Regions from separate parts of the Actinoallomurus bryophytorum genome, predicted to be linked through region 1. Evidence: predicted binding sites of a transcription regulator. Region 1 holds the regulator's gene; the other holds the start of a gene.
The links. Region 1 encodes LexA, which represses DNA repair genes until DNA is damaged. Its sites were predicted from a motif close to TCGAACANNTGTTCGA; they were not measured.

Region 1 (11,062 bases):
GGGAGGGCATCTCGGCGTTTCCGGTCGCCCGGATCGCCTCCTCGACGCGCTGTCCGAGCTGGGCCAGCGCGTCCTCTGTCACGGGACGTCCCTGGCACGCCCGGCGTACCCCAGCGGTGATCTTCTCGCGGGAGAACGGCTCCGTGACGCCGCTTCGCTTCGCGACCATCAGCAGCACCGTCTCCTGGGTGGTGAAGCGCCGCCCGCACTCGGCACACGACCGGCGCCGCCGGATGGCCGCGCCGTCGTCGGTGGAGCGGCTGTCGATCACCCTGCTGTCCGGATTGCGGCAGAACGGGCAATGCATGGCCCCGCCACCCCTCTCCCACAGCACGTCGTTACACGCCGATTACACAAACTTCACTCCGCCACCACAACCTGTGGTGAATCACATCCATGTAACTACTAGATGTTGTGGTCCACCGTACGACTCCGCGATGCCCTCCGCAACCTCGTCCGCAACATGAATGCGAAGACGCCGCTCAGGTCACGGGCCTGGGGACGTTCGTCGGCGTGTCGCGCCCCCACCTGCACGGCGATACGAGAGCGCACGGACATCGGGACAGGCGGGGCCGGGAGCAGGCGGGGGCTCACCGGGAGGGGATGTAGACCTTCTGCCCCGGGTTGACGACGGCACTGGAGAGGGCATTGAGGTCGATCATGCGCTGAACGGTGATCCGGGGGTCGACCTCCGGACGGGAACGCACCGCGATGCCCCACAGCGTGTCGTGCGGCCCCACGATCACCGACTCCCCCACCGGAGCCGGCCCCTGGTCTCCGCCGGACGTGGCGCGGGCCCGGTGCCGTGCCCCCACCATGAAGCCGGCGAGAAGGACCAGAGCGATGGTACAGACGACGGCTATGCGCCCACGTCGAGTGAGACGGAGTGGCACGGAAGGGCGGGCCTGAGCGGACATGCTCATATCGATCTCCCCTCTGATGAGTCGAACGAAGTTTCGATCGAACACCCGTACGAGTTCTACCGCAGACCATGGGCAAATTTCCAGGACATCTTCGAACAGGTGTTTGATCATTTAGCGACGAGGCGCTAACGTCCGTCTACAGGAGCGAAATTCCGGCGACAGCGCGTCACCGGAACACAGTCATCCAGCGGAGACATACATGAGCAAGGTCCGGGAAATGCCTGATGGCCCGAGTGATGAAAGCGGGTTGACGGCACGCCAGCGCAAGGTTCTGGAGGTGATCCGCGACTCCGTGCAGAGGCGCGGCTATCCACCATCGATGCGCGAGATCGGCGAATCGGTCGGACTTACCAGCACCTCCAGCGTGTCGCATCAACTGCGGGCGCTTCAGCGCAAGGGCTTCCTCCTGCGCGACCCCAATCGTCCGCGCGCCGTGGTCGTGCGCATGCCGGGCTCGGCAGGACTGCCGGCCGAGCCGGAGTCGTACGAGACGGCGGCGGGACAGGAAAGCGCGACACGCCCGGCCCCGACGTACGTGCCTCTCGTCGGCCGTATCGCCGCGGGTGGCCCGATCCTGGCCGAAGAGGCCGTCGAGGACGTCTTCGCGCTGCCCAAGCAGCTCGTCGGTGAGGGCACGCACTTCCTCCTCAACGTCAGCGGTGACTCGATGATCGAGGCCGCGATCGCCGACGGGGACTGGGTCGTCGTACGCCAGCAGCCGGTGGCCGAGAACGGCGACATCGTCGCGGCCATGATCGACGGCGAGGCGACGGTGAAGACGTTCAAACGCCGCGACGACAAGGTCTGGCTGATGCCGCACAACCCGGCGTACGACCCGATCCCCGGCGACGACGCGACGATCCTCGGCCGCGTGGTGGCGGTGCTCCGCAAGATGTGACACGCGCACCGGCCACGTCTCCTTGGCACTGCGCTCATAGCGGTGAGGGCACCCCCGGACGGGGTGCCCTCACCGCTTTCATGTCGCGTTCGTGGGCATCTGTCCCTCGGGTCGAGGGACCACCGCGATCAGGCCGGCACGATGTTGACGATCTTCGGCGCGCGTACGACGACCTTGCGGATCCCGCGGTCGCCGAGGGCCGACCGGACCTTCTGTGAGGCCAGCGCCATGCGCTCCAGCTCGTCCTGCCCGATGTTCGGCGGGACCTCCAGCCGGTCACGGACCTTGCCGGCCACCTGGACGACGCACGTGACGGACTCCTGGACCAGCAGCGCGGGTTCGGCGGTGGGCCAGCCGGCCTTCGCCACCGACGCCTCGCGTCCCAGGCGCTCCCACATCTCCTCGGCGGTGTACGGCGCCACCAGCGACAGCATGACCGCCAGGGTCTCGGCGGCCTCGCGTACCGCCGGGTCGCCCCCGCCCGCCCCGGAGTCGATCACCTTGCGGGCGGCGGAGGTCAGCTCCATCATCCGGGCCACCGCGACGTTGTAGCGGTGGGCCTCGACCAGCCGGGTGACCTCGTCGATCGTCCGGTGGGTCACCTTACGCAGCTCGACGTCGCCGGCCGAGGCGGCGGCGCCGGGCGCCGAGGTCACGTCGGCGGCCACCCGGTGCGCGCGGGCCAGGAACTTCATCGCGCCCGACGGAGAGACGTCGGCCCAGTCGATGTCGTCCTCGGGCGGACCCGAGAAGATCATCGTCAGGCGTACGGCGTCGACGCCGTACGCGGCGATCTGCTCGCCCAGGTCGACCAGGTTGCCGGTCGTCTTGGACATCGCCGAGCCGTTGAGGATGACCTGGCCCTGGTTGACCAGCCGGGTGAACGGCTCCACGCAGTCCAGCATGCCCATGTCGTACAGCACCTTGGTGAAGAAGCGCGCGTACAGCAGGTGCAGGATGGCGTGCTCGACACCGCCGGTGTACTGGTCGACGGGCATCCACTGGCGCGCCTTCTCGACGTCGAACGGCCCCTCGGCGTAGTCCGGCGAGCAGTAGCGGATGAAGTACCAGGAGGAGTCGACGAAGGTGTCCATCGTGTCGGTGTCGCGCTTGGCGGGGCCACCGCACTTCGGGCACTCGACGTTGACCCACGCCGCGGCGGCCGCCAGCGGCGAGACACCGCGAGGCGCCAGGTCCGCGCCGCGCAGGTCCTCCGGCAGGCGTACGGGCAGCTGCTCGTCCGGGACCGGGACCTCTCCGCACCCCTCGCAGTGGATGATCGGGATCGGCGTGCCCCAGAAGCGCTGCCGGGAGATCAGCCAGTCGCGCAGCCGGTAGTTGACGGCCGCCTTGCCCAGGCCCTTCTCCTCCAGCATCTCGGTGATCCGCGGGATGGCGGAGGTCTTGGTCAGGCCGTCCAGCGGCCCGGAGTTGACCAGCTCGCCCTCACCGGGAGTCGCGACGCCGGACTCGCCCGGGTCCGCGTCGCCGGTGTGGACGACCACGCGGACCGGCAGGTCGAAGGTGCGGGCGAAGTCCAGGTCGCGCTGGTCGTGCGCGGGCACCGCCATGATCGCGCCGTGGCCGTACTCCGCCAGCACGTAGTCCGAGGCCCAGATGGGGATCCGCTCACCGTTGACGGGGTTGACGGCGTGGCGCCCCAGGAACACGCCGGTCTTGTCCCGGTCGGCCGCCAGCCGGTCGACCTCGGTCTCGCGCTGCACCGTCTCGCGGTACGCCTCGAACTCAGCGCGCCGCTCGGGCGCGCAGATCTCCTCGGCCAGCGCGGCGTCGGCGGCGACCACGAAGAACGTGGCGCCGTACAGCGTGTCGGGACGGGTGGTGTACACCGTGACGGGCTCGTCCCTGCCCTCGATCTGGAACGCGACGTCGGCGCCCTCGGACCGGCCGATCCAGTTGCGCTGCATCAGCAGGACGCGCTCGGGCCAGTCCAGCTGCTCCATGTCGGTCAGCAGCCGGTCGGCGTACTCAGTGATCTTGAAGTACCACTGGGTCAGCACGCGCTTTTCGACCAGGGCGCCGCACCGCTCGCAGTGGCCGGCGACGACCTGCTCGTTGGCCAGCACGGTCTGGTCGTTCGGGCACCAGTTGACCTTGCCGCCCTGCCGGTAGGCCAGCCCGCGCTCGTAGAAGCGCAGGAACAGCCATTGGTTCCAGCGGTAGTACTCCGGGTCGGAGGTGTGCAGCCGCCGGGACCAGTCGAAGGAGGTCGCGTAGCGGTGGAACGAGTCGGCCTGCGTCTCGATGTTGGCGTACGTCCACTCGGACGGGTGGGAGTTGCGCTTGATCGCGGCGTTCTCCGCGGGCAGCCCGAAGGAGTCCCAGCCGATGGGGTGCAGGACGTTGAAGCCGTGCTGGTTCCAGTAGCGGGCGCTGACGTCGCCGATCGCGTACGCCTCGGCGTGACCCATGTGGAGATCGCCGGAGGGGTAGGGGAACATGTCCAGCGCGTACCTGCGGGGACGCTCGTCGGCGGGGTCCTCACTCGCCGCGAAGGGATTCAGCTCTTCCCACCGGGCCTGCCATTTGTCCTGAATAGCCCGCGGGTCAAAGTTCTCGTCGACGCCAGTCATCGTTCCTCGTCTGATTTCACACGGCTTCGGCTCACGAAATTGTGCCCCTTGCATGAGAAGGCCCCTCGCACAGGAGGGGCTGCCGCGTCGACCGATGCCTACGTCAACGCGGCCGGCTAAGGAGCAGCCGAGAGCACATATCCCAAGACTAGCGCAGACGCAAGCAAGGGCCACCTGGCTTCCGGCCACCGGAGGTGACACACACCAGCCCCTACTGGCTACCTGACTTTTAGGAAGGTTTCCAGTAAATTCACGACAGTGAGGTGACTCCAGCGCTGACCGGCCTCCCCCGCCCGCCCCCAAGGAGAGTCACGTGCAACGAAAGCTCGCCCTCGCCGTCATCGCCGCCGCCGGGCTCACGCTCGCGACCGGCACCCCCGCCTTCTCGCACGGATACACGACGTCGCCCCCCAGCCGCAGCTACCGCTGCGCCCAGCAGCAGGTCGCGAACTGCGGCTCGATCCAGTACGAACCGCAGAGCGTCGAGGGCCCGAAGGGGTTCCCCTCGGCCGGCCCCGCGGACGGTCACATCTGCAGCGCGAACCACAGTGAGTTCAGCCAGCTCGACGACCCGCGTGGCGGCACGTGGCCCGCCGCCTCGATGACGAGCGGCGCGTCGTACAACTTCACCTGGACGTTCACCGCGATCCACGCGACCACGTCGTTCCGGTACTTCATCACCAAGACGAGCTACGACCCGACCAAGCCGCTCACCCGCGCGGCGCTGGAGTCCACGCCGTTCCTGACGCAGAATTACAACGGCTCGCGGCCGCCCAACCCCGTCACGCACCGCGGCACCCTCCCGACGCGGCACGGCCGGCAGCTGATCCTCGCGGTCTGGGACATCGCGGACACCACGAACGCCTTCTACTCCTGTTCCGACGTCGTCTTCTCCTGAGCAGGGCCTGCTATCAATGGGGGACGCGCGTCCCCCATTGACAGCAGGAGCAGCCGATGCTGAACCTCTCGGTCGTCCTCGACGACACCGCACGTGAGACCCCCGACCGCGAGGCGCTCGTCTTCGGCGACCTCCGGCTCTCGTACGCGTTCGTGAACACCATCGCGAACCAGGTGGCGAACCTCCTGCGGTCACGGGGCGTACGCCCCGGCGACAAGGTCGCGCTCGCCTGCCCCAACGTGCCCTACTTCCCGATGGTCTACTTCGGCATCCTCAAGGCCGGCGCCGTGGTCGTGCCGCTGAACGTCCTGCTCAAGCGGCGTGAGATCGCCTACCACCTCGAGGACTCCGAGGCGAAGGCGCTGTTCGCCTTCGAGGGCACCCCGGAGCTGCCCCTCGGTGAGGCGTCCCGCGGCGCCTTCGACGACATTCCGGGCTGCACGGACTTCTTCGTGCTGCCCGCCACGCCACTGGCCACCGAGACGCCGCACGGCGAGTCGTTCTGGGCGGCGCTCGACGGGCAGGCGGGAGCGTTCGAGACCGCCCGGACCGAGGCCACCGACACCGCGGTCATCCTGTACACGAGCGGCACGACGGGCCGGCCGAAGGGCGCCGAGCTGTCCCACCAGAACATGCTGATGAACGCGATGGTCTGCGACGGCATGTTCGAGTCGGACGGCGACGATGTCTTCCTGGCCGCACTGCCGCTCTTCCACGCCTTCGGCCAGTCGGTGGTGCTCAACACGGGGTTCCTGCGACAGGCCACGGTCGTGCTGATGCCGCGTTTCGAGCCCGGCGCGGCGCTCGACCTCATGCTCGCCGAGAAGGTCACGTTCTTCGCGGGTGTGCCCACGATGTACTGGGGTCTGCTCACCCACGACGGCGGCCACACCGCGGAGCAGCTCGGTCAGATCGCCTCCGCCCTGACGACCGCGTCGAGCGGTGGCGCGGCCCTTCCACTCGAGGTCCTCAACCGCTTCTCTGAGCGCTTCGGCGTGAACATCGTCGAGGGGTACGGCCTGTCGGAGACCTCTCCCGTCGCGTCCTTCAACCGCCCGGACCGCCCGGCCCGGCCCGGGTCGATCGGGCTGCCCATCTGGGGCGTCGAGATGAAGCTCATCGAGGACGACTGGAAGGACGCGGGCGACGGGCCGGGCGAGATCGCCATCCGCGGGCACTGCGTCATGAAGGGTTACCACCAGCGGCCCGAGGCCACCGGCGAGGCGATGCGCGACGGCTGGTTCCGTACCGGCGACATCGCGCGCCGCGACGAGGACGGCTACTACTACATCATCGACCGGTCCAAGGACATGATCATCCGTGGTGGGTTCAACGTGTACCCGCGGGAGGTCGAGGAGGTGCTGATGACGCATCCGGCGGTCTCGCTCGCCGCCGTCGTCGGCGTCCCGAGCGACAGCCACGGCGAGGAGATCAAGGCGTACGTCATCCCGGTCTTCGGCGCCACCACCACCGCGGACGAGCTCGTCGAGTGGTCCAAGGAGAACCTCGCGAGCTACAAGTACCCCCGCACGATCGAGTTCCGCGACGAGCTGCCGATGACCGCGACCGGAAAGATCCTCAAGCGCGAGCTTCGCTGAGTCCGTACGCTTAAGTCCCGTGAAGCCTTTGATCGCCGCCGCCGCCGCTTTCGTCCTTGCAGCCGCGGCGGCGATCGTCCTTCTGCTCGGCCGTCACGGCGAGACCGGCCCGGACGCCTTCGCCGGCACCTATCCCCTGGTCACGGCCGCGCCCACCGGCGTCCCCGCGCTGACCTGGCGGCCCACCGGCACTCTCGCCGGACCGCTGCCGGCCTTCCCGGGCGCCGGGTCGAAGGTGACCGGACGCATCGTCAACCGGAACGCCGGGCTCTCCTTCGCCCGGCTCGCGCCCCCGTGGCGCGCGAAGAGAACGGGCGGTTCCTCGTCCGGACTGGAGATCGACAGCAAGACCAAGGACTACAAGCACTTCTGGTACGCGTCCGTCAGCGTGGAGCCGCTCGACCCGAAGCTCGACGTGCCGGGGGCCCAGCGGCTGCGCGCCGCCGCCGAGCTCACCGGCCAGGCGTTCGTCAGGCAGTTGTACAGCGACGACGGTAAGCGCAAGGACCTGGCCGGCGCCGCGCTCACGGTCGACCGTCATCCGGGCTGGGTCAGCGCGTTCCGCATGACCCACACGACCGATCTCGACCGGGTGGAGAATAACCAGACCGAGGTCGTCGTCGCCGTGGACACCGGCCGCCGGCTGCCGGCGATAGTGGAGATCACCATCCCGGGCAACCAGGTCCGGCTCCTGCCCGACATCACGCACGTGGTGCGTTCGCTCCGCGTGGTGCGCTGACCGCGGGTCAGATCTCGTACGGCAGGTGCTTGATGCCGTTGATGAAGTTGGAGAGCAGCCGGTCCGGCGGAGCCGTCGCGCGGATGTTCGGCACCCGCCGGAACAGCTCACGGAACATCACGGTGATCTCGCGCCGGGCCAGGTGGGCGCCCAGGCAGAAGTGCGGGCCGGGGCCGCCGAAGCCGACGTGGGGGTTCGGGTCGCGGGTGATGTCGAAGACGTCGGGGTCCTTGAAGACCGTCTCGTCGCGGTTGCCGGACCAGTAGTAGAGCAGCAGCTTGTCGCCCGACTTGAGCTCGGTCCCGTTGAGCTCGGTGTCGCGCGTCGCCGTACGGCGCATCCAGATCACCGGGGAGGCGTAGCGGACGATCTCCTCGACGGCCCCGCCGATGCGCGCCTCGAAGTCGGCGAGCAGCAGCTCACGCTGCGCGGGGTTGGTCGTGAACAGGTTCATCCCGTGCGCGATGGCGTTGCGCGTCGTCTCGTTGCCCGCGACGACGAGCAGGATGAAGAACGAGCCGAACTCCTGGTCGGTCAGCGACTCACCGTCGATGTTGGCGTTGACCAGGGCGGAGGTCAGGTCGTCCGACGGGTGCTCCCGGCGGTGCCGGCCGAGGTCCTCCACCAGGTCCTTCAGCGTCTGGCCGGCGGTGAGCAGCTGGAGCGCGATCTCGTTCTCGTCCTCGGCGACGAACTCCGGGTCGGCGCCGGCGAGGATGATGTTGGAGTTGTCGAAGACCGTCTTGTAGCTGTCCTCGGGGATCCCCATCATGTCGCAGATGATCTTCAGCGGCAGGCGCGCGGCGACGTCGGACACGAAGTCGCCGGAACCCTTCGCGAGGACCTCCTCCACGACCTGCTCGGCGACCTCCTGCACCTGGTCCTCGAAGCGCTGGATCATCCGCGGGGAAAAGGCACGGGAGACGATCCGGCGGATCTTGGCATGCCGCGGGTCGTCCATGTTGATCATGGAACCGAAGTACTCGTTCAGGTCCGTGGGCATGTCGGCGATGTTGATGGCACCGGCGCCGGAGCAGAAGTCCTGTGGGCGGCGGGACGCCTCCACGATGTCCGCGTGGGTGACCAGCGCGTAGTAGCCGGGCCCCTTCGGCGCGTACGTCACGTCCGGCTCCGCGAAGAACGCCGGGCGGGGCAGCTGCCGCAGCGTACGGAAGGCCTCATGACGCTCACTCAGTGGACGTGCCCAGAACGCCCAGTCGGTGATGTCGATCTCAGGCGGTTCGAGCGTACCTGGGGTCACTACCGGATCACTCTCCACAACTAGAATCCCGTTCGGAACACTCATCCTGCCAACCGGGCCCGCGCCCGGCAACACGAACGGCCTTCTCGGGGGAGACGTGCACTCATCCGGCGAGCCAGTCCAGCACCAGACCGTTCACCACGGCCGGCTGTTCGAGGTGCAGAAAGTGCCCCGTCCCGGGCACGATCTCGGCTCGTGAACCCGGCGGGAGGTGGTGCTGGACGTCGCGGACCCGGCCCGTGTCGAGGCAGCCGTCGGCGGCGCCGTGGAGGTAGAGGATCGGCCGCTCACCGGCACGGCGCGCGGACTCCTGCTCGGCGGCGTACGCGGCCACGTGCCGCGAAGAGTCGAACATCGCCCGGTAGTAGCCCAGCGCCGCGGAGAGGTTCGCCGGCTCGCGCAGGCACGCCTTGACGTGTTCGAGGTCGGCCGTGGCGTCGTAGCCGGGCGACCAGTCGGCCCACAGGCCGTCCAGGAACGCCAGGTCGTCGGCCGTGACGGCCATCTCGGCCAGCGGCGTCTGGAACAGGAACATGTAGAAGGACCGCTTCAGCTGGGCGTAGTCCAGGAACGCCGACGACATCGCCGGGATCGGAGGCACGGCCATGGTGACCGCCCGGCGCCAGCGCGACGGCTCGTGCGCCGCCGCGGCGTACGTGGCGGTGGCGCCCCAGTCGTGGCCGACGAGCACCGCGTCGCCGTCGCCGCCGAGGACCTCGTGCAGGGCGTTCGCGTCCGCGGCCAGCGCACCCGTCTGGTACGCGCCGTCGGCGGGGATCCCGGTCGGGGCGTATCCCCGCTGGAACGGCGCCACCGCGCGGTATCCCGCGCCTGCGAGCGCGGGCAGCAGATGTCGCCAGGTGTGCGCGGAGTCGGGAAAACCGTGCAGGCACAGGGCGAGCGGACCGTCGCCGGCCTCGAGGTAGCCGAATGTCAGGCCGTTCGCGTCGACCGTGTCGGTCTTCATGCCCGCGACGTTAGGCCGCGCCTACCGTGCTGTCCACGGAGGGGGTACGGCCGCCGGTCCCCCGGCGGCCGTACGATGCCTCGGCCGCCGGGCTCAGCCCTCGAACGGCGGCTCGAACGACGGCCGCAGCGGCATGTCCGAACGTCCGTCCTCGTGCAGCTTGACGCCGAGCACCTGGTGCAGCTGGATCCAGTTCAGGTCGAACCCGAGCTGGGAGCCGGCCATGTAGAGCCGCCAGACGCGCGCCGTCCCCTCTCCGACCTCGGCGACCGCCTCGTCCCAGTGCGCGTCCAGGTTGCGGCACCAGCCGGCGAGGGTCTTGGCGTAGTGCTCGCGGAGGTTCTCCTCGTGACGGACCTCGAAGCCGGCGTCGTGCATCCTGGAGATCAGATGCCCCGGCCCCTCGAGCTCGCCGTCGGGGAAGACGTACCGGTTGATGAAGCCGTCCTTCTTGATCGACGGCTGCGTGTCGTCCGGGCGGGTGATGCAGTGGTTCAGCAGCCGCCCGCCGGGCTTGAGCTTGCCGTACAGGAAGGAGAAGTACGCGGCCAGGTTGCCCTTGCCGATGTGCTCGGTGAGCCCGATCGAGCTGACGGCGTCGAAGTCGGTCTCGGACACGTCGCGGTAGTCCATGAACCGTACTTCGGCCAGCTCCGACAGACCCGCCTCGGCGATGGCCTTCTGCGCCCACTCGGCCTGCTGCTTGGACAGCGTGACGCCGAGCGCCTTGACGCCGTACTCGCGCGCGGCGTGCATGACCATGCCGCCCCAGCCGCAGCCGACGTCGAGCAACCGCATGCCCGGCTTGAGCCCGATCTTGCGTGCGACCAGGTCGAACTTGTGGTGCTGTGCCTGTTCGAGCGTCGCGTCCTCGGTCGGGAAGCACGCGCAGGTGTAGGCCATCGACGGGCCGAGCACCCACTCGTAGAAGGTGTTCGACACGTCGTAGTGATGGGAGATCGCCTTGGCGTCACGGCGCTTGGAGTGCCGCAGCCCGGAAAGGAGCGGGACCCTCTCGGTCCTGACCTCCTGCGGTGGCGGCTCCAGGCGGGTCAGCGCGGCCGCGCGCAGCAGCGGGTCGCGGATGATGCCCCGAAGAAGCGTCCTCTTGTCGGCCCAGTTCAGGTCGCCCATGGCCGACTGCATCCGGTACAGCGCGGTGTACATGTCACCGCTGATGTCCA
Region 2 (11,062 bases), 5.1 Mb from region 1:
GAGACCGGAGGTCTCGCGGATGCCCAGGCCGGCGGCCTCGTCGCCCACGACCCAGGCGCCGAGTACGGGATGCTCGCCGCCGAAGTCGGGCAGCGGGCACAGCTCCTGGAAGACGAAGCCCTCGGCTCCGTACTCCCCAGGAGTGGTCTGTACGCCGTCGGGCGTCACGATGCTCATGCTCGCCCCCTCACGGCCGAGCAGCGGCTTGCGCACGTACGACGTGAGCGAGCTCGGCGTGCCGAGGAACGTCGGCAGGAGGTTCGGATGGCCCGGGTACAGCTCCCAGAGCACGACGAGCAGCGCCTTGTTCGACAGGAGCATCTTCCAGATCGGCTCGATCCAGGACGCACGCGTGACGTGCCGGCCGAACGGCTCGGCGACGATCCACTCCCACGGGTAGAGCTTGCAGAGCGTACGGATCTCGGCCTCGTCCAGGTCGACGAAGCGTTCGTCCCGTGCGTGCCAGCCGACGTCCTCCATCGCGATGGGGGTGGCAGCGACGCCGGCCTGTTCGGCGGTCTCCTGCAGGTACGCGACGGTCATCAGCTCTTCGCCGGTCTCGTCTTCCGTGGTCCAGGCGAAGTGCACCGGTCCCGGCGCGATCTCCTTCCAGCGGTCCACGAGGCGTTCGTGGACGGAGTTCCACTGGTCGCCGTCGGCGTAGACGTCCTGTAGCCAGTACCACTGCACGATCGAGCTCTCCACCAGCGCGGTGGGGGTGTCGGCGTTGTACTCCAGCAGCTTGGCCGGGCCCTCGCCGTCGTACCGGAGGTCGAACCGCCCGTACAGGTGCGGGTCGCGGCGCCGCCAGGACGCCTCGATGAGCGGGCGCACCCAGGGCGGGATGCCGAACACGTCGTACCGGCCGGTCGTCACGACGTGCTCCACCGCTGCCAGGCACATCCCGTGGAGTTCTTCGACGACCGTCTCCAGGGCGAGGACCTCGTCCATGCCGAAGACGTAGTGCACCGACTCGTCCCAGTACGGGCGGGTCAGGTGCTCGGGGTGGGAGGTGCGGTGGTACGCGAGGCCCTGTGACTCGATGATCTGGGCCCAGTCCCCCCGCGGGTCCGAGAACTCGCGTCGCACGGCTCAGCCTCCGTGCGAGCCGGAGTGCCCGCCGAAGCCACCACGCGAGATCACCCGGCCGCCGCGTGAAGTGATCTTGCTGCCGCGGGGACGGATCGTGGAGCCGCGGGAGATGTAACCGCCGTGGTAGCGGCCGCCGTAGTACCAGTAGTAGCGGCCGTACGTGCCGCCGTTGTCGCAGTAGCGGTCGTCGACGACGCGGTGTGAGCCGCCGCGGGAGTTCTGGCCGTCGACGCAGGACGCGCTGGTGCTGGAGGAGCAGGCCACGAGCGTCAGGGACAGCACGCCCACCGCGCTGAGCTGTACGGCACCGGAGCGCATCCGCCGTCCGGCGTCTTGGGGAGGCATGGGCCCTCCGGTTCCGGGGGTGATGTCCGGTAAGTGTAGAGGTGCCTAGCGGATCGGGAAGCTCAGGTACAGGTCGGCGGGTTCGGCGCCTCCTGGAAGATCGCTCACCTGTCCGTCGCCGACCTCGACCACCCGCCAGGCGCCGTCCGCGCGCCGCGCGAGGTCCGTCGTGATGAAGCGGCAGCCCAGAGAACGTACGCAGGGCGCGGTGGGCTCCGTACGCGGGCGTGGATGCCGGTCCGGGGTGTCCGGATGCGGCCCGACCAGCACCGGCTCACCGTCGACCCACCAGACGCGCGCCTCGCCGCCCTCGTACGTCTCGAACTCGCGGATCACGATGCCGCCGGCCAGGGAGTCGCCCTGAAGCTCGAAGAAACGCGACACCACGGCGTGCAGCCGGTCGAGGTCGGTGACGTCGGGCACGAAGCACGCCTCGTCCCACTCGTGCTTGCGCGACTTGACGTAGTCCTTGACGATCACGGGTCCCTTGGGAAGCGGGCGTACGAGCTGCGCCAGCCTGTCCCTGCCTGGGGGAGCGCCGGGGGGCATCGGGAGCCACACGCTCGCGGGAGTGACACCGGCGAACGTGTCGTACCAGCCGGGCAGCTCATGGGCCTTCTGGTAGCCGTCCGGCGGCACCGCCATCGTGACCCTCCGCGCGCCGAGGGCGGAGGTCAGCGCGATGTACTGCACGGCCGTGATCATCCAGCCGCGGTACCAGACGGTGCCCAGGTCACGGGGTACGCGGTGGACGGCCATGGCGGCGTCGCCGTGCTGGAGGGCATCATGGTCGATGAGCGCGATGGAGCCGCCGAGCGCGCGTACGGCGTCGGCCTCCCGGGCGAAGTGCTCGTCGACCCTCCGGGGGTTGAGCGGGTCGGCGCACATGAGAATGGTCACCGGCATGATCCTGCGCTCAGCGTAAGCCAACTCCCTCCGGGTTTCCGGTGGGAATCGGAGTGTCTTACCATGATCGAACACGTGTTCGGCTAAAGTTGGCCGTAACGAGCGACGTCATCCACACCGGTGGCCCGGACTCTCGAAAACTGTCAGTGCGGCCCCGTAACGTCGCATCCGATAACAGCAGGCACCGATTTCACAGGGACACCTCACATGGCAGCAAACGATCGCGAGAAGGCTCTCGAGGCGGCGCTCGCCCAGATCGAGCGGCAGTTCGGCAAGGGTTCCGTCATGCGGCTGGGCCAGGAGGGGCGCCCTCCGGTCGAGGTGATCCCGACCGGTTCGATCGCCCTTGACGTGGCCCTCGGCATCGGCGGCCTCCCGCGTGGCCGTGTCGTAGAGATCTACGGCCCCGAGTCCTCCGGTAAGACGTCCCTCGCGCTCCACGCGGTCGCGAGCGCGCAGAAGAACGGCGGCATCGCGGCGTTCGTCGACGCCGAGCACGCGCTCGACCCCGAGTACGCGAAGAAGATCGGCGTCGACGTCGACGCGCTCCTCGTCTCCCAGCCGGACACGGGGGAGCAGGCGCTGGAGATCACCGACATGCTGATCCGCTCCGGCGCGATCGACGTCGTGGTCATCGACTCCGTCGCGGCCCTCGTGCCACGCGCGGAGATCGAGGGGGAGATGGGCGACAGTCACGTCGGTCTCCAGGCCCGCCTCATGTCGCAGGCCCTCCGTAAGCTCACCGGCGCCATCAACCAGACCAAGACCACAGCGATCTTCATCAACCAGCTGCGGGAAAAGGTCGGCGTCATGTTCGGCTCGCCCGAGACGACCACGGGCGGCAAGGCGCTGAAGTTCTACGCGTCGGTGCGCCTCGACATCCGCCGCATCGAGACGATGAAGGACGGCACGGAGGCGGTCGGCAACCGCACGCGCGTCAAGGTCGTAAAGAACAAGATGGCGCCGCCGTTCAAGGTCGCTGACTTCGACATCCTGTACGGCGTGGGCATCAGCCGTGAGGGCGGCCTCATCGACATGGGCGTCGAGCAGGGCTTCGTCCGCAAGTCCGGCGCCTGGTACACCTACGAGAACGACCAGCTCGGGCAGGGCAAGGAGAACGCCCGCACCTTCCTCAAGGAAAACCCGGACATGGCCAACGAGCTCGAGAAGAAGATCAAGGAAAAGCTCGGGGTGGGCCCGAAGCTCGACGCCGACCCGACCTCCCCGGCCGCGCCTCCCGCGGAGGCACCGGCCGACGGGGCGGTCACGGCGGGGGCGGGTAAGCCGGCAGGGGCCAAGCGGGGCGCCAAGAGCACCCCGAAGCCGGGCGACGTCTGAGAGCCGGCCCGATAAGCCCTCCTGGCGGGCGGCGGCGTCACGCCCCGCGCCGGACCGAGACCGGCGCGGAGTCCTTCCCCGGTGGCGTCGCCCCCGTCCAGGAGCCTCTTGCCGTTTCGCTTTGCGGGCACTTGTCCCCGGACCGCCGAACATCGGCGCTCCGGGCGGTGTCGAGCCGGGTTTCCTGGCGGCGTCGCGACTGGCTGGGAGTGGGTGGGGCTCGTGCTCACTCGCTCTGTGGGTGCCTGCCGGGAGGCTCCCCAGGGGGCGGTATCGGCGGTTGGCCGGAGCGCGAGGACCGGATCCGGGGTTCGCTGATGTTGGTGTTCGCCTGTCGGCGGCGTCTCGCTGAGGGGTTGGTGTCGCGGTGGGCTCTGAGCTCGCCGGCGTCGCGTCTCGCTGGGGCGTGGCCGTCCGGTCGGTCCCACGGTCGTTCGTGTGGCGCCGGTGCCGGTCCGGTCGGTCGGTCCGGTCGGCGGGAGTCTCGGCTTGAGGGCGCGGTGGTTCCGGTTCACCGCTTCGGGCGTCCGGCGCTTGTCTCCGTCCAGGGGGCAGTGGTTCGGACGGACATTCGGGTACGGCGAGAGTTCAAGGGGATGTCGTGGCAGGACGAAAGGCCGATAACGGATTTGGCGGCGCTGCACGCAGTGGTTCCGGTTGGAAGGCGAAGCGGTCCGCGTCCGACGGGCGGTCCACGGTGGGTGGGAGGTCCATGGCGGGTGGGAGGTCGTCGGCCGGTCGGCGTTCCGCCGCGGACGCTGACGATCCGGAGGCCGCGGCACGTGAGATCTGCCTCCGGCTGCTGAGCTTCTCGCCTCGCACACGCGCCCAACTAGCCGACGCGCTGCGGCGCAAGGGCGTGACGGACGAGGTGGCCGAGCGGGTACTGGGACGCTATACGGAGGCCGGCCTGATCGACGACGCCGCGTTCGCCCAGGCCTGGGTACAGTCCCGGCACGCCGGCCGCGGCCTGGCACGCCGCGCACTCGCCGCCGAACTCCGGCAGCGCGGCGTCGCCGACGACACCGTCAAGGAAGCGGTCGAAGAACTGGCCCCGGAGCAGGAAGAGTCCGCGGCCCGCGAACTCATAGCGAAACGAATGGCCGTCACCCGCGGCATGGACCCCGTCAAACGCACCCGCCGCATCGCGGGCGTACTCGCCCGCAAGGGCTACTCCGGCAGCCTCGCCTACAACCTGATCCGCGAGGCCCTCGAAGCGGAGGGCATCGGCGACCTCCCCGACTCACCCCCAGAGGACTAACCCCGGTCGCCGCAGCCCGACACCCCCGAGCACGAGAACGCCCCAGCGCACCCCCAGGATCCAGCCGACGCACGTGACCGCGATGACCGTCCCGGCAGTGGGCACGGCCGGCCTCGTCCAGCTGCGGGGCGAGGTGGGGGGCATGGCCGGTCTCGTCCGGTTGCGGAGCATGGGATGAGAAGCGTGGGTGCGGAGCGTGGCCACCGTGCGCCCGATGACGAGGTGGCGTTGACCCTGCACCGGCTCACCCGCGCGGCTTGTGGCGGGATGACCTGGGGGAGTGCCTGGGGCGGCGCGGTCTGAGCCGGGTGAGGTTGCTCAGGACGGGCCAGGCCAGGCCCACTGTGGCTGCCGTGACTTAGCCGTGCCGGCTCCAGGGCGTCGACCGCAGACCAGTGGGCCCATGGTGACTGGCGATGATCTTCCGGGCGGCGTGGTGCTCGGCGGTGGGAACAGGGGCGCGACGCGCCCGTGGGTGTAGCGGGTCCACAAAATTTGCCCTGGTCCGTGGCCGAGGGTGTGTACGGGTCCTGGTCAGGGCCGCCACGCGGCCGACCAGCGCGATCTTGTCTCTCACCTGCGGCGAGGGAGGTATGGGTATCTGCTTGCCACATGCAACGAATCGTCCGGAACGTGTGGTCTTTCCTTGCCCATTACCTCCGCGACGCTTACGGTTACGGCAGTGAGGAGTTACTCCGCGCAGTGCGGATTTCCATACGACCGCAGACTTTGACGAGCTGAGAGGTATCCCGGCCGGCTCCCCTATGGCCGGTTGGTGGGATTACAGGGTTCTGGTGGGAGTCCGGGACCCTGGATGGTTGTGCCCCGGCTGGCATCCGTCGGCGGTCCGGTGGACCCATGGCGCGTTCGTAGCCCCTCGCGCGCTGCCTTGGTGTTGGGTGGCGTCGACGTCGAGGAAAGGGGTCAGTGCCGTGATCTTGGGTGTCATAGGTGCGGCACTGCTCATCATCGTGGCCTTCGTCATCCTCGTCATCGTTGTGCTCCGGAGGATCCTCGGCCGGGTGGTCGCGGCTACCAAGAGCACCGTGCGGAGCGAAGAGGAAGTCAACGCTCATCGGGACGCGGACGAGATCGTAGCGCGGGCGAAGGCCCAGGCGCAGGAGATCGTCGCCGAAGCCGAGGCCAAGGCCAAGGACACCTCCGCGGTGGCCCGTGCCGAGGCAGAGAAGGAGGTCAAGACCCTCAAGGACGACCTCCGCCCGGTGCGGGAAGACCTCGAACGTCGCGAGATCCGTCTCGCCGAGCGTGAGCAGCGGCTCGATGACGAGATGCGGCGGCTCGAGGAGCGCAGCCAGAAGCTGGACGAGGTCAAGCAGTCGCTCCGAGAGCGCCGGGCCGAGCTCGAACGCGTCGACGAAGAACGCCAGCAGGTTCTCGAACAGGCCGCCGGGCTCACCGCCGACCAGGCCAAGAGCGAGCTCGTCGTCGCCATCGAGAACCAGGCCAAGCGCGAGGCCGCACTGATCGTCCGTGACATCGAGGGCGAGGCGCGCGACGAGGGCGAGAAGCGCGCGCGGAAGATCGTCACGCTCGCGATCCAGCGGGTGGCGACCGAGCAGACCGCCGAGTCCGTCGTGTCCGTGCTGCACCTGCCCAGCGACGAGATGAAGGGCCGCATCATCGGCCGCGAGGGCCGCAACATCCGCGCGTTCGAGACGGCCACCGGCGTCAACCTCATCATCGACGACACACCCGAAGCGGTACTGCTGAGCTGCTTCGATCCCGTACGCCGCGAGGTCGGCCGGCTCACCCTCGAAAAGCTCGTCCTCGACGGCCGGATCCATCCGCAGCGCATCGAGGAGATCTACGACCACAGCAAGGCCGAGGTCGAACAACTGTGCGTACGCGCCGGTGAGGACGCCCTCGTCGAGCTGGGCATCACCGAGATGCACCCGGAACTGATCGCCCTGCTCGGCCAGCTGCGCTACCGCACGTCGTACGGCCAGAACGTCCTGAAGCACCTCATCGAGTCGGCGCACATCGCGGGCATCATGGCCGCCGAGCTGCGGCTGCCGACCGTACTCCTCAAGCGCTGCACACTCCTGCACGACATCGGCAAGGCGCTCACGCACGAGGTCGAGGGCAGTCACGCTCTGATCGGTGCCGAGATCGCCCGGCGGTACGGCGAGGAGGAGGACGTCGTCCACGCGATCGAGGCGCACCACAACGAGGTCGAGGTACGCACCGTGGAGGCCGTACTCACCCAGGCCGCCGACTCGATCAGCGGCGGCCGCCCAGGCGCCCGGCGCGAGTCCCTGGAGGCGTACGTCAAGCGCCTCGAGCGCCTGGAGGAGATCGCCACCGAACGCGAAGGCGTCGAGAAGGTCTTCGCGATGCAGGCGGGTCGCGAGATCCGCGTCATGGTCCGGCCCGACTCGGTGGACGACATCCAGGCCCAGGTCATCGCGCACGACATCGCCAAGCAGGTGGAGGAGGAGCTGACCTACCCCGGTCAGATCCGCATCACCGTCGTCCGGGAGTCCCGCGCCACCGAGTTCGCCCGCTGAGCCCGCCCACCGCCGCGGCCGTGCCGGATGGTGGAGCGACTGCCGTACGGCCAGTGCCGATGTGGGCTGGTGGGCATGGGCCGGTCGAGGGGCTGGGCCGGGCGGAGCGTGCGTGCGGCATGCGGCTGGCGTGTGGACAGGGAGCGGCGACGTACGGTCGCTGCGGGCAGGGGGTCCACGCTCCGGGATAGGGCCGGTACGGCGAGCCGGCGACACGCAGGGCCGCCGGATGAGCGCGGAGACGACGGAGCCGGGCCGAGCGGTGAGGTGGCTGAGGTAGGGACCGATGCTCCGCTCGCTCGTGGCCGGCCTCTGCCGGTGCTCGTCGTTTCAGGTAGGTGAGGTGGCTGAGGTAGGGGCTGATGCTCCGCTCGCTTGTGGCCGTCCTGTGCCGGTACCCGTCGTTTCAGGCAGGTGACGTGCCGGCTCTGGTCGAGGTGCCGGACGAATGGCCGGAGTGCGCTGCCGAGCTCGAACATCGGTACGTCAGGTGCGCGCCGTGGTCGACCGGCCGTCGGCGACGCGTGAGGCTGCCGCTGCGGTTGCGGGTCGTGCTGTCGCGCGAGTACGTGTCGTGCGGAGGTCGGCGAAGCAATGCCCGGCGCCGAGACCGGCCGACCGGTCCCCGGGGAGCGGGCGGTTACGTGATGGTCTTCCAGCAATAGCTGCCCGGCTGCCCCGGCGCGGGTCGCGATGGCGCGCGAGGCGGCGCCCGGCGATCCCCTCCGGCTCGGCCGCGCACTCAGGCGGTGGGTTCGTTGACACCCACACACCTGGGCCTCATCGCCGGGAGCGTACGACGGCGAGGCCGCGTGCCTCGGCTACGCCTTCGGCCCGGTGGGCGCCTGGGCTCCGCCGCCCGGTGCGGCTCCGCCACCCGGCTGCGCGCCGGCCCCCTGACCTCCGGCCCCCTGCGGCCGAGCCCCCTGTGCCCCCGCCTGACCGCCGCCCGCCTGGGCTCCGGCCGTCTGAGCGCCGCCCGGTCGTGCCTGGGGGGCCTGTGCCGCGGACGGGGTGGCCTGCTGGGCCGGGCGTCGGCCGACCCTCAGGTCCAGCGCGGGGACGTTCTTCGGGTCGAAGCCGAGCGTCTGGCCATAGAACGCCAGCTCCGCCTCCAAGCACGCCTTCACCGTCTCGGCGCGGCGGAATCCATGTGACTCGCCCTCGAACGTCAGGTACGCGTACGGGATGTCCTTACGCGCCACCGCGTCGGCGAAGCGTTCGGACTGAGGAGGCGACACGATCGGGTCGTCCAGGCCCTGCAGCAGCAGCACCGGGCAGGCCGTGTCCGAGGCGCGCGCTATCGGTGAGCGCTCCTGGTAGGCACGCTGGAACCCCGGCATCGGCCCGATCAGCCCGTACAGGTACGTCGACTCGAAGTCGTGCGTCTCCTTGAGCCAGTTCTCCGGATCGCTGATCCCGTAGTACGACGTGCCGGCCTTGAACAGGGTGCTCTGCGTGATCGCGCACAGGGTCGTCCACCCGCCCGCGCTGCCGCCGCGGATGGCGAGGCGGCCCGGGTCGGCCGTGCCGCTCTGTATGAGTGCCTCGGCCGCCGCGATGGTGTCGTCGACGTCGACGATGCCCCACTGTCGCCGGAGCCTCTCGCGGTACGAGCGGCCGTAGCCGGTCGAGCCGCCGTAGTTGACGTCGATGACGCCCAGGCCGCGGCTCGTGAAGTAGGCGATCTCCAGGTCCAGCACGCTCGTCGAGTGCCCGGTCGGGCCGCCGTGCACGAACACGATGTACGGCGGCAGCTCACCCTCGGGCGCCTGTGCGGCGGGGTTGGACGGCGGGTACACGAACGCGTGCACCGGGCGCCCGAACGGCCCCTCCAGCTCCTGGGCGCGCGGCAGCGGCAGGTACGCGGAGTCGGGCGTCGACTCCAGCTCGCCGCGCAGCACCTTGGCCTCGCCGGTGTCGGCGGAGACCGCGACCACGGACCAGGGGAGGTCCGGGGCGCCCGCGATCCCGACGATGGTCGTGCCCTCCGCGGAGAGCTGTAGCTTCCAGTCGGTGTAGGGCAGGTCGAAGTCGGTCAGCTCGGCGGTCTCCGGGTCGTACAGTCCCAGCCGCTGGTCGCCCTGCCCGTGCAGCACCGCGACGCGGCCGTCATCGAGTACCGCGTACGGTCGGCCGCCGAGCTGCCACAGCGCCCCGGCGAACTCCTCCTCGGCCGGGTACAGCGCCTGCGGCGAGTCACCGAGCAGGCCGACCTCGTAGAGGTTCCACCAACCGGGCCAGTCGGAGACGACGTACAGCCGGGACTCGCTCAGCCACGTCGGTACGAGCGCCGACTCGCTGAGGCCGCCCTTGACCGTACGAGGCCGCTCGAGCACCCCCGCGGTGTTGAAGACGGCGACGCGCAGCTCGGTTCCGTCCCACGGCATGCGGGGGTGGCTCCACTGCACCCACGCGAGGTGGCCGCCCTCGGGGGAGGGGGTCGGGAAGGCGTAGAAGTCCGCGCCGCTGACGAGCTCGCGTACGGCGCCGGGGTCCTGCGTGGCGGTGCCGTCCACCGGGATGGCCACGATCGACCGGCGTACGGCGCCGGCGGCGTGGCTCTCCTGGACGCACCAGACATGCCGGCCGTCGGGGGACAGCGTGAAGTCGGCGTAGCGCAGGCCGGCCCGCTCGGCGGGCTCGGGCGTGACGGGGATCGGGCTCTGGCCCTCGGCGACCCGGTAGAGACGCTGGTCGTCGTAGTTGGCGAAGATGAGGTCGCCGTCGGGGAGCGGGAGATAGGACCGCCCGCCGTACTCGTGCACGCGGGTGCGGGCGTTCCATGGCGCGGGCACCAACTCGACCCCGGACCGCACGATCGTGGTGCGTCCGCCCCCCTCTGGTCGGGTCTCCTGCCACCACACCTGATCGCCGTGGATGGTCGGATAGCTGAGGCGGAGGCGTGCCCTCGCGACGTCGGCGGCGGAGATGGGGGAGGGCCAGGAGCCATAGGGAGCGGTCGCACGAGCGGTCATATCGGAATCGTCTCGCAAACCGGGGGACAATGGGGCCTCGAACCGTCACTTGAGGTCGCAAAAGATATGAGGCCGGGGGCGGTGGCGTGTCCACCGGCCCCCGGCCTCGCTGACCTGGCCCGTACGGGTGACGGCTACAAGGAGCCCATACCCGCGGCGGGAGGCACGCCTGTGCCGATGCCGAGGGTCCGTGCGGAGGTCTTGCGGCTGCGCCGGCTGCGCTTCTCCAGCCACGTCGCGACCAGCCCGAGCAGGATGTTGATGATGATGTAGATCACAGCGATCACGATCGCGGACGGGATGATGTTGCCGAAGTTGCCCGAGACCACGCGCAGGCCCGCGTTGAGCAGGTCGTTGTAGGCGATGATGTAGCCCAGCGCGGTGTCCTTGAGCAGCACGACCAACTGGCTGATGACCGCCGGCATCATCGCGGTGACGGCCTGCGGCACCAGGATGCGCAGCATGACCCCGCTCCGGCGCAGGCCGATCGAGTAGCCCGCCTCCGACTGGCCCTTCGGGATCGAGTTGATGCCGGAGCGGAAGATCTCCGCCAGCACCGACCCGTTGTAGAGCGTGAGCCCGATCACGAGGGCCAGGAACGCCGACACGGGCGG

Region 2: a site for LexA is predicted at 2,411-2,426, ahead of recA (recombinase RecA). Genes of this name have one in related genera too.

The regions. Positions count from the first base shown of each region.
Region 1 is NZ_VFOZ01000001.1:5,600,193-5,611,254, reverse strand. It holds gene nrdR (transcriptional regulator NrdR) at 1-307, opposite strand, end outside; gene FB559_RS26315 (LysM peptidoglycan-binding domain-containing protein) at 591-818, opposite strand; gene lexA (transcriptional repressor LexA) at 1,123-1,821, shown strand; gene leuS (leucine--tRNA ligase) at 1,950-4,415, opposite strand; gene FB559_RS26300 (lytic polysaccharide monooxygenase auxiliary activity family 9 protein) at 4,729-5,313, shown strand; gene FB559_RS26295 (long-chain-fatty-acid--CoA ligase) at 5,370-6,911, shown strand; gene FB559_RS26290 (hypothetical protein) at 6,931-7,650, shown strand; gene FB559_RS26285 (cytochrome P450) at 7,658-8,911, opposite strand; gene FB559_RS26280 (alpha/beta fold hydrolase) at 9,015-9,878, opposite strand; gene FB559_RS26275 (class I SAM-dependent methyltransferase) at 9,972-11,062, opposite strand, start outside.
Region 2 is NZ_VFOZ01000001.1:530,821-541,882, reverse strand. It holds gene FB559_RS02580 (glutathionylspermidine synthase family protein) at 1-1,089, opposite strand, end outside; gene FB559_RS02575 (hypothetical protein) at 1,093-1,437, opposite strand; gene FB559_RS02570 (ATP-grasp domain-containing protein) at 1,483-2,343, opposite strand; gene recA (recombinase RecA) at 2,551-3,681, shown strand; gene FB559_RS02560 (regulatory protein RecX) at 4,394-4,942, shown strand; gene FB559_RS46055 (hypothetical protein) at 5,117-5,245, shown strand; gene rny (ribonuclease Y) at 5,875-7,470, shown strand; gene FB559_RS02550 (S9 family peptidase) at 8,292-10,448, opposite strand; gene FB559_RS02545 (amino acid ABC transporter permease) at 10,583-11,062, opposite strand, start outside.